DNA from 2 places in the Streptomyces sp. NPDC047453 genome. Region 2 is predicted to be linked to the other one. Evidence: riboswitches for the same ligand, from Rfam matches in the RefSeq annotation. Region 2 holds a riboswitch; the other holds the start of a gene.
What was found. A riboswitch is a leader RNA that binds a small molecule or an ion and turns the genes downstream of it on or off. The one in region 2 is predicted to bind cyclic di-AMP.
Positions count from the first base shown of each region.

Region 1: linked by a shared signal. The riboswitch ahead of ABZ818_RS01935 (NlpC/P60 family protein) and the one ahead of ABZ818_RS13965 (NlpC/P60 family protein) in region 2 are both predicted to bind cyclic di-AMP.

Region 1 covers NZ_JBEYTS010000001.1:427,097-431,269, forward strand. The annotation lists gene ABZ818_RS01925 (hypothetical protein) at 1-615, shown strand, start outside; gene ABZ818_RS01930 (hypothetical protein) at 761-1,108, shown strand; gene ABZ818_RS01935 (NlpC/P60 family protein) at 1,313-2,542, opposite strand; cyclic di-AMP (ydaO/yuaA leader) riboswitch at 2,550-2,730, opposite strand; gene ABZ818_RS01940 (bifunctional [glutamine synthetase] adenylyltransferase/[glutamine synthetase]-adenylyl-L-tyrosine phosphorylase) at 3,045-4,173, shown strand, end outside.
Region 2 covers NZ_JBEYTS010000012.1:55,495-59,667, forward strand. The annotation lists gene ABZ818_RS13965 (NlpC/P60 family protein) at 46-1,923, opposite strand; cyclic di-AMP (ydaO/yuaA leader) riboswitch at 1,932-2,106, opposite strand; gene ABZ818_RS13970 (response regulator transcription factor) at 2,333-3,079, shown strand; gene ABZ818_RS13975 (HAMP domain-containing sensor histidine kinase) at 3,082-4,173, shown strand, end outside.

The sequences.
Region 1 (4,173 bases), on a different contig from region 2:
GGCGCCAAGTCCGTCCGTATCGCGCTGAAGGACACGGGGTCAGACGCCCAGAAAGGCAATCGGCCCAGCTCGGCGGACCTCTCGTACGACCAGGCCGGCTGCACCGGCTCGATAGCCATGGGCACCCAGGGCAGCTTCCAGATCGTCAAGCGCGGCACCGAAGCATGGATGAAACCCGACGCTACGTTCTGGAAGACGACCAAGGTCCCCGGCAGCGAGGGCACAGCAGGCGCGGAGCGCTTCAAGAACCGGTACATCCATGGCACGACCAACGACGCGATCTTCAAGAAACTGGCCGACGTCTGCAGCATCAAGGTCTTCCAGAAGCCCCTCGGCGGCGTCGCGCCGTTCACGGACGTCAAGAAGGGCACCGAGACCACGTTCAACGGAATGAAGGCCATCCCGCTGACCGGGAAGGTGGACGGAAGGGCGGCCACGTACTACGTGGCGACGCAGGGCAAGCCATACCTGATCGGGGGCACCCAGAAGGGCAACGGCACCGATCTGACCTTCACCCTGTCCGACTATGACAAGCCGATCCCGTCGGCGACACCGTCCGCCAACGAGTCGGTGGAGGTCTCCCAGCTGGAGAGCCAGCTTCAGGGCGCGTCCTGAGCCCATTGCTCATCGCCGTGCTTGCCGCGACCGCTGATCGTGCTGGGGAACGGTATGGCGCGTGGAGGGACGGGTGTGGCTCAATTGCCGTCGGCGGGACGCCGTGGGCACGACGGCGCGGAGGGGGAGGGCGGAAGGCGTCGTGGTGAGCGGGGACCGGCCGGTGATGTGGGCCGAGGCGGCCAGGGTGGCGGCGGGGTGCGTGGTGGTGCTCGCCCTCACGTGGGCCGCTCTGGAGTTGCTCGACGAGCGGCAGTTCCCGGTGGCCGCACCACCGGTGATGGTGCTGGGCCGGTGGTTCTACGACAGGCACCGTCACTGGGGCGCCGGTCTGGTGGCCACGGTCTCCGGCTCGGTCGTGGTGTTCACCTCGGTCGACCGGCTGCGACCTCATCTGGACCGGCTGCTCGCCGACACCACGGCGACCGCGGCGGGGCTGGTGGTCGCCATGGCCGTGTTCACGCTCTGCTCCCGCGTGCGGCGGAGGGCCTGACATGCCGTACGAGGGCGACGACCGACGTGGTGCCCGGCGTGGCCTGCACCTGCGTACCCACTGGCACCGCTGGTCACCGTGGCCGACATCTTCATCGTGGTGCCCTGGACCTGCGTGGCGCCGTCCCATGAAAGGGCCCGCACCCCCCGGTGCGGGCCCTTTCATGTCCGATGCCGGTGCCGGCACCGGGGTGTCCGGCGCGCGTTACGCGGGGCGGACGACGCTGTGGATCGGCATGTAGTAGATCGACTCCTCGCGGACGTTCGTGCCCGGGCGCGGCGCGTGGATCATCATGCCGTTGCCGATGTAGATCCCGACGTGGCTGATGTCGTTGTAGAAGAAGACCAGGTCGCCGGGTTTGGCCTCGGAGACGGGGACGGTCGTGCCGGCCTCCACCTGGCTCCAGGTGGTGCGCGGCAGCGAGATTCCGGCGGACTTCCAGGCGGCCAGCGTGAGCCCGGAGCAGTCGTACGAACCGGGGCCGGTCGCGCCCCACACGTACGGCTTGCCGATCTGGGCCCGCGCGAAGTCGAGGACCTTGGCGGCCTTGGCGGCATAGCCGGTGCTCGATCCGGCATCCGTGCTCGTGCCCCCGCCCGTACCCGTGCCCGAGCCCGTGCTCGATCCCGAGCTCGTGCCCGTTCCGCTGCTCGCCTTCGCGTCGGAGCTCTTGGCCGCCTGCTCCTCCTTGCGCTTCTGCGCGGCCGCCGCCGCCTCCTCCGCCGCCTGCCGGCGGGCCAGCTCCGCGGCCTTCTGCCGGGCGATCTCCTGCTTCTTCTTCTCGATCGCCGCCAGTCGCGCCTTCTCCTCGGCGGTCAGCGTCGACAGCAGATGGCGCGCCTCGCTGAGCTTCGTCTGGACGTCGAGCTTGCTGGTCCTCAGATCGTCCTGCGAGGTTGTCAGCGACTCCAGGATCTTCGTCGCCTCGGTGCGCTTCTTCGTCGTCGCGAGCTGCGCGGTCTGGTAGTCGTCGACGGCCTTCTTCTGGCGCTCGGTGAGCTGTCTCATCAGATGGTCCTGGTCGAAGTACTGCTGGGGATCCTTCGCGAGCAGCAGCGTCGCGGTGCCGGACATCCCGCCCGTGCGGTACTGGGCGGCGGCGAACATGCCGAGCTCGCGCCGCGCCTCGTTCAGCTTCGCCGTGCGCTTCGCCACGTCGTCGAGGAGGCCGTTCACGCGTGTGCGCTGCGTGGCGGTCTTCTCCTTGGCCTCGTTGTACTTCTCGGTGGCCACTCCGGCCTGGTGGTAGAGGTCGTCGACTCTCTTCTGCACCTCTTCGAGGCTGGGCTTCCGGGGCTGCGCGGGCGCGGCGTTCGCCGTCTGGGACAGCAGCGCCACGGAGGTGAGGGCCGCGGTCGTCAGACCGAGGGCCGGGGACGTGCGCAGTCCGGCGATCCGGGTGGCCGTGGTCCGGGCTTTGCGGTGCGACGCCAAGGGTGGCGCCTCCTTCCATAGACCGCCTACCGGGTTAGCTGTCGGGTTCGGGCGGGTGGTCGGAAGGGCTGCCCTACCGTCCCGTGCGCGCTGTGGGGGACACGCGAACGGGACCGATTCACCCCAGGGATGAGTGGGTCCCCGGCTCCGGCTGCCGTGAGGCGCACCGGATTCGGCGCAGGCCACCCGTCCCGGCGTTGTTCGCCGGCGGGGGTACGGGGTGCCCGCCGGGCACGCTAGCCAACGCTTGTGACTGCTGTGAAGGTTGGTGCGTGATATGTCCGCTACGTTTTCGTGACTTTCACGGTACGCATACGGTTGGCTGCACTCCGATGTTTTCGGGACCGTCGGACCGTACGTGCGGTGGGCGGCGGGTGTCCCCGTTTCCGGAGCTCCCCGACGACCTCCGACCGGCGCGGAAAACGGGACCGCCGTCAGGGCTCAGGACCGGGAGTCCGGATAGGCTCTGGCCAGGACGGGCTTGATCCGACGGGAGGCCGGGATGACGGCGCCGGGGCGCAGGAGCAGTACCTTCACGCGGCTGCTGCGGCACGGCTTCATCCATGCCTCGGACGCAGAGCGGCTGCTGGACGGGCCGGAGCTCGCGCCGCTGAGGGACGATCCGGTGCTGCTGGAGGCGCTGGGCGCCACAGCCGACCCGGATCTCGCGCTGGGCGGGCTGGTCCGGCTGCTGGAGGCTCAGCCGGAGTCCAAGGCCCGCCGCGAGCTGCTCGACACGCTGATAGCGGCCAAACCGCTGCGCGACCGGCTGCTCGGCGTGCTCGGCGCCTCCACCGCCCTCGGCGACCACCTCGCCCGGCACGCAGGCGACTGGCGGGCGCTGGTCACCTACGAGCCGCGCGACCTGCACCCGGGCGTGGAGGAGTTCGAGCACGGGCTCGCCGAGGCCGGCGATCCGGTCGCGCTCCGCGTCGCCTACCGGCGCTGCCTGCTGTCCATCGCCGCCCGCGACGTGTGCGGCACCACGGATGTCGCCGAGACCGCCGCCGAGCTGGCCGACCTCGCCACTGCCACTCTGCGCGCCGCGCTCCGGCTCGCGCGGGCCGCCGCGCCCGAGGACGACGCGCTGTGCCGGCTCGCGGTGATCGCGATGGGCAAGTGCGGCGGCCACGAACTCAACTACGTCTCCGATGTCGACGTGATCTTCGTCGGTGAGGCCGCGGACGGCGCCGACGAGGTCAAGGCTCTGCGCGCCGCGACCGCGCTCGCCTCGCACATGATGCGGATCTGCTCCGAGACGACCGTGGAGGGCTCGATCTGGCCGGTCGACGCCAACCTGCGGCCCGAGGGCCGCAACGGGCCGCTGGTGCGCACCCTCAGCAGCCATGTCGCCTACTACCAGCGATGGGCCAAGACCTGGGAGTTCCAGGCGCTGCTCAAGGCCCGCCCGGTGGCCGGCGACCTGGAACTGGGCGGCCAGTACATCGCCGCGCTCGGCCCGCTGGTCTGGCAGGCCGCCGAGCGCGAGAACTTCGTCGCCGACGTGCAGAAGATGCGCCGCCGCGTGGTCGAGACCATCCCCGTGGGCGAGGTCGAGCGCGAGCTGAAGCTCGGGCCGGGCGGCCTGCGCGACGTCGAATTCGCCGTGCAGCTGCTTCAGTTGGTGCACG
Region 2 (4,173 bases):
CTCCCCACCCGTGACGGCCGTGGCAGCCGTGACGACCGTGGCGGCTCAGGCCGGCCGTATCGCGCTGTGGATGGCCCGCGGACCCGCGAAGAAGATCGACTCCTCGCGTATCGACGCGCCCGGACTCGGGGCGTGGACCATGGTGCCGTTGCCCGCGTACAGGCCCACGTGGCTGACCTCGCCGTAGAAGAAGATCAGGTCCCCCGGCTCCAGTTCGGCGAGCTGGACCGCCGCGCCGGAGCCGACTTGTTCGTGGGTGGTACGGGGCAGGGCCACGCCGGCGGCCCGCCAGGCGGCCTGGGTGAGACTCGAGCAGTCGTAGGAGCCCGGACCGGTGGCTCCCCACACGCACGGCTTGCCGATCTGGGCGCGGGCGAAGGCCAGCGCCTTGGCGGCCTTCCGCTCGTAGGCCGAGACCGGGCTGTCGCCGACGCCGATGCCGGAGCCGGTGGCGGGGTCGGGGCTGGTGGCGGCTCCCACCTCCACCGCCGCTCCAGGGCCGCTGGCCTGGCTGGCGTCGAAGAGCGAGTTGCCGTCCAGCGGCGGGGTCGTGTCGAACAGTCCCGTGGCGTGCTGCTGCCACTGGGCCGCCTCCGGCTGAGGCGCGGGCCGGGGCTCCTCGGCCGGGCGCGCCCCTACGGCGGCGGGCGGTGGCGCGCTCTGCTGCGCGGCGTGCCGGGACAGCATCTCGCCGGCCCGGGCGAGCTTGTTCCGCATCTGCTCCTCGGCGGGCCGCTGCACCGCGGCCTGCCGGTGGCGGGCGACCGGGACACCCGCCCCGCCGACCGCCTCCCGCCCCGCCTCGGCCATGCCCGCAAACCCCGCGACGGGGCCCGCGGGCGGAGTCGCAGCGCTCGGGCTTCCGGTGCTGAGCACCTCCATGGCCCCGGTGGCCGACGCCTCCAAGGCTTCGGCGGATAGCGCCTCCATGGTGCCGGAGGGGGGTGCCTGCATGACGTCGGCGGGGAGGACTCCCATGGTGCCGGTGGGCGAGGTGGGTAGCACTCCCATGTTGCCGGTGGGGGGCGGCTGCATGATGCCGACGGGGAGGGCTCCCATGGTGCCGGTGGACGGCGCTTCCATGGTTCCCGTCGGGAGGACCCCTGTGGTCCCGTTCGGCAGCGAGTCCATGGTGCCGGTGGGCGGGGGCTGCATGGTCCTGCTGGGCAGTGCTCCCATGGTGCCGGTGGGCGGTGCCTGCATGGTGTCGGCGGGGAGGACTCCCATGGTGCCGGTGGGCGGCGGCTGCATGGTCCTGCTGGGCAGTACTTCCATGCTGCCGGTTGGTGGCGCCTGCATGACGTCGGCGGGGAGGACTCCCATGGTGTCCGTGGGCGGCTGCATCGTCCTGTTGGGGAGTACTTCCATGGTGCCGGTGGGCACCGGTCCCGCCGTCCCGGTGGCCGGCGGTTCCATGGAGCGGGCGGTCAGTTCCGCCACGGAGGAGACGGCCGCGGCCGCGGTGGGTGCGGCGGGCAACTCCGGTGGGGGCGTGGTGTCCCGTACCGCCGCCGGCAGTTCGGGTACCGGGCCCGCGGGGCCGGCGGTCAGCTCCGGCCGAGGCGCCCTGCCCGCCTCGAGGCCCAGTCCCTCGCGGACATCCGTCGGACGCCTACTCGACGCGGTGTCAGAGGAGTTGGCCGGATTGGGCATACGGTCCGGCGGCAGGACCGCGGGCATGGTCGGACCCAACTGGGCGCGCCCCACGTCGAACCACTTCCTGGCCACCCGGTCGAGCGCCGGATCCGATCCCCCGGAACCGCTCCAGGCAGCCGAACCGCGCCGCGTACGTGCGCTCTTGCTCATCGCGCGGGTGGCGTTGAAATTCCCCGTGGCGTTCTCCGCCTGGTCGTAGAGGCTGCTGATCCGCTGCTGGACCTCGGCGCGGCTGGGCCTGTCGTCGCTCGGTCGTTCCCGCGTCAAGAAAGGCGCACTCCTCCCATGGGCCGCCTACCGGTTCTGCTCTCGGCATCGGGCGGACGTTCTGTGGAAGGCGTGCCCTACGGCCCTTGTCCGGAGGGACAGTTGAGCCGCTTCATCCCGAGGTTGGTCGGTTCCCCGGCTCCGGCCGCTGTGGGGGCGTACCGGACTCGGCGGAGGTCGCACGATCCGACGCGACTCGCCGGAGGCAATCGTGCGGCCTGGTCGTCAACTTAGCGAACATGTGTGCCTGGTGTGAAGATTGAAGCGTGGAATGTCCGATACGTATTCGTGACCTTCCCCTGAGGTGCCTCACGCTCGTCCGGCCCGCGTTCCTTACGGAATGCGGACGTCCGAGGGCGGGGAGGGCTCGAGGGCGGCGTGGGTGTGGGGATGGTGTCAGGCTGGGGGCATGCAGGAGTCGTACGAGCCCACGGGTGCCGGGTCCGGCGAGCGGCGGCCGGCCGGGGCGGCGCGGGTGCTGGTCGTCGAGGACGATGCCACGGTCGCCGAGATCGTCTCCGGCTACCTGGGCCGCGAGGGCCATGTCGTCGACCGCGCCGGGGACGGGCCGACCGCGCTCGCCCGGGCGGCCGCCCACTGGCCGGACCTGGTCGTGCTCGACCTGATGCTGCCGGGCATGGACGGCCTCGAGGTGTGCCGCCGGATGCGCGGGCGCGGCCCGGTGCCGGTCATCATGCTCACCGCCCGCGGCGACGAGGACGACCGCATCCTGGGTCTGGAGGTCGGCGCCGACGACTACGTCACCAAGCCGTTCAGCCCCCGCGAGCTCGTCCTGCGGGTGGAGTCGGTGCTGCGCCGCACCCGGCCCGCCACCGCGCCGCGGCCGCTCGCCGCGGCCGGACTCGCCGTGGACCCGCCCGGCCGCCGCGCCACCAAGGACGGCGCCGAACTCGCGCTCACCCTCCGCGAGTTCGACCTGCTCTCCTTCTTCCTGCGCCACCCCGGCCGGGTGTTCAGCCGCGAGGACCTGATGCGCGAGGTGTGGGGGTGGGACTTCGGCGACCTCTCCACGGTCACCGTCCATGTCCGGCGGCTGCGCGGCAAGGTCGAGGACGACCCGGCCCGGCCCCGCCTCATCCAGACCGTGTGGGGCGTCGGCTACCGGTTCGACCCCACCGGACACGAGGGGAGCTGACGGTGCGCGACACCCTGTACATCGCCCTGTACGCCTTCCTCGGCGCCGCCGTGGCGGGTCTGGTCGGCGCGGGCGCGCTGCGGCTCATCCGGCGGCGCTCGCTGACGGCCTCGCTCGCCGTGGTCGCCGCCGTGGCGGTGGGTGCGATGCTGACCGGCACCCTGGCCGTGGCCCAGGCGATGTTCCTGTCCGCGCACGACCTGTCCGTCGTCACCACCGTCGTGGCGATGGCGGCGGTGGTGTCCCTGGCCACCGCGCTGCTCCTGGGCCGCTGGGTCGTCGCCCGCAGCCGCGAGCTCGCCCGCGCGGCCCGCTCCCTCGGCGACGGCGGCGGCTTCGCCGCGCCCCACGGTCCGGCGACCGCCGAACTTGAGTCGCTGAGCCGCGAGTTGGCGACCACCAGCGCCCGGCTCGCCGAGTCCAGGGAGCGCGAGCGCGCCCTGGAGACCTCCCGCCGGGAACTCGTCGCCTGGATCTCCCACGACCTGCGCACCCCGCTCGCCGGACTGCGCGCCATGTCCGAGGCGCTGGAGGACGGGGTGGCCGCCGATCCGGACCGCTACCTCCGGCAGATCCGCACCGAGGTGGAGCGCCTCAACGACATGGTGGGCGACCTGTTCGAGCTGTCCCGCATCCACGCCGGCTCCCTGGCCCTCACCCGCTCCCGGATCTCCGTGTACGACCTGGTCGGCGACGCCCTCGCCGGGGCGGATCCGCTGGCGAAGGAACTCGGCGTCCACCTCGTGGCCGACCACGTCGATCCGGTGCCGGTCGAGGTGGACGGCAAGGAGATGAGCCGCGTGCTGGGCAACCTGCTGGTGAACGCGATCCGCCGCACCCCCGCCGACGGCACGGTCGCGGTCGCCGCCGCACGGTCCCCGGGCGGGGTCGTCCTGTCGGTCACGGACGGCTGCGGCGGCATCCCCGAGGAGGACCTCCCGCGCGTCTTCGACACCGGCTGGCGCGGCACCAACGCCCGCACACCCCCGGGGGGAGCCGGCCTGGGCCTGGCCATCGTCCGCGGCATCGTCGAGGCCCACCAGGGCCGGGCCGCCGTACGCAACATCCCGGGCGGCTGCCGCTTCGAGGTGACC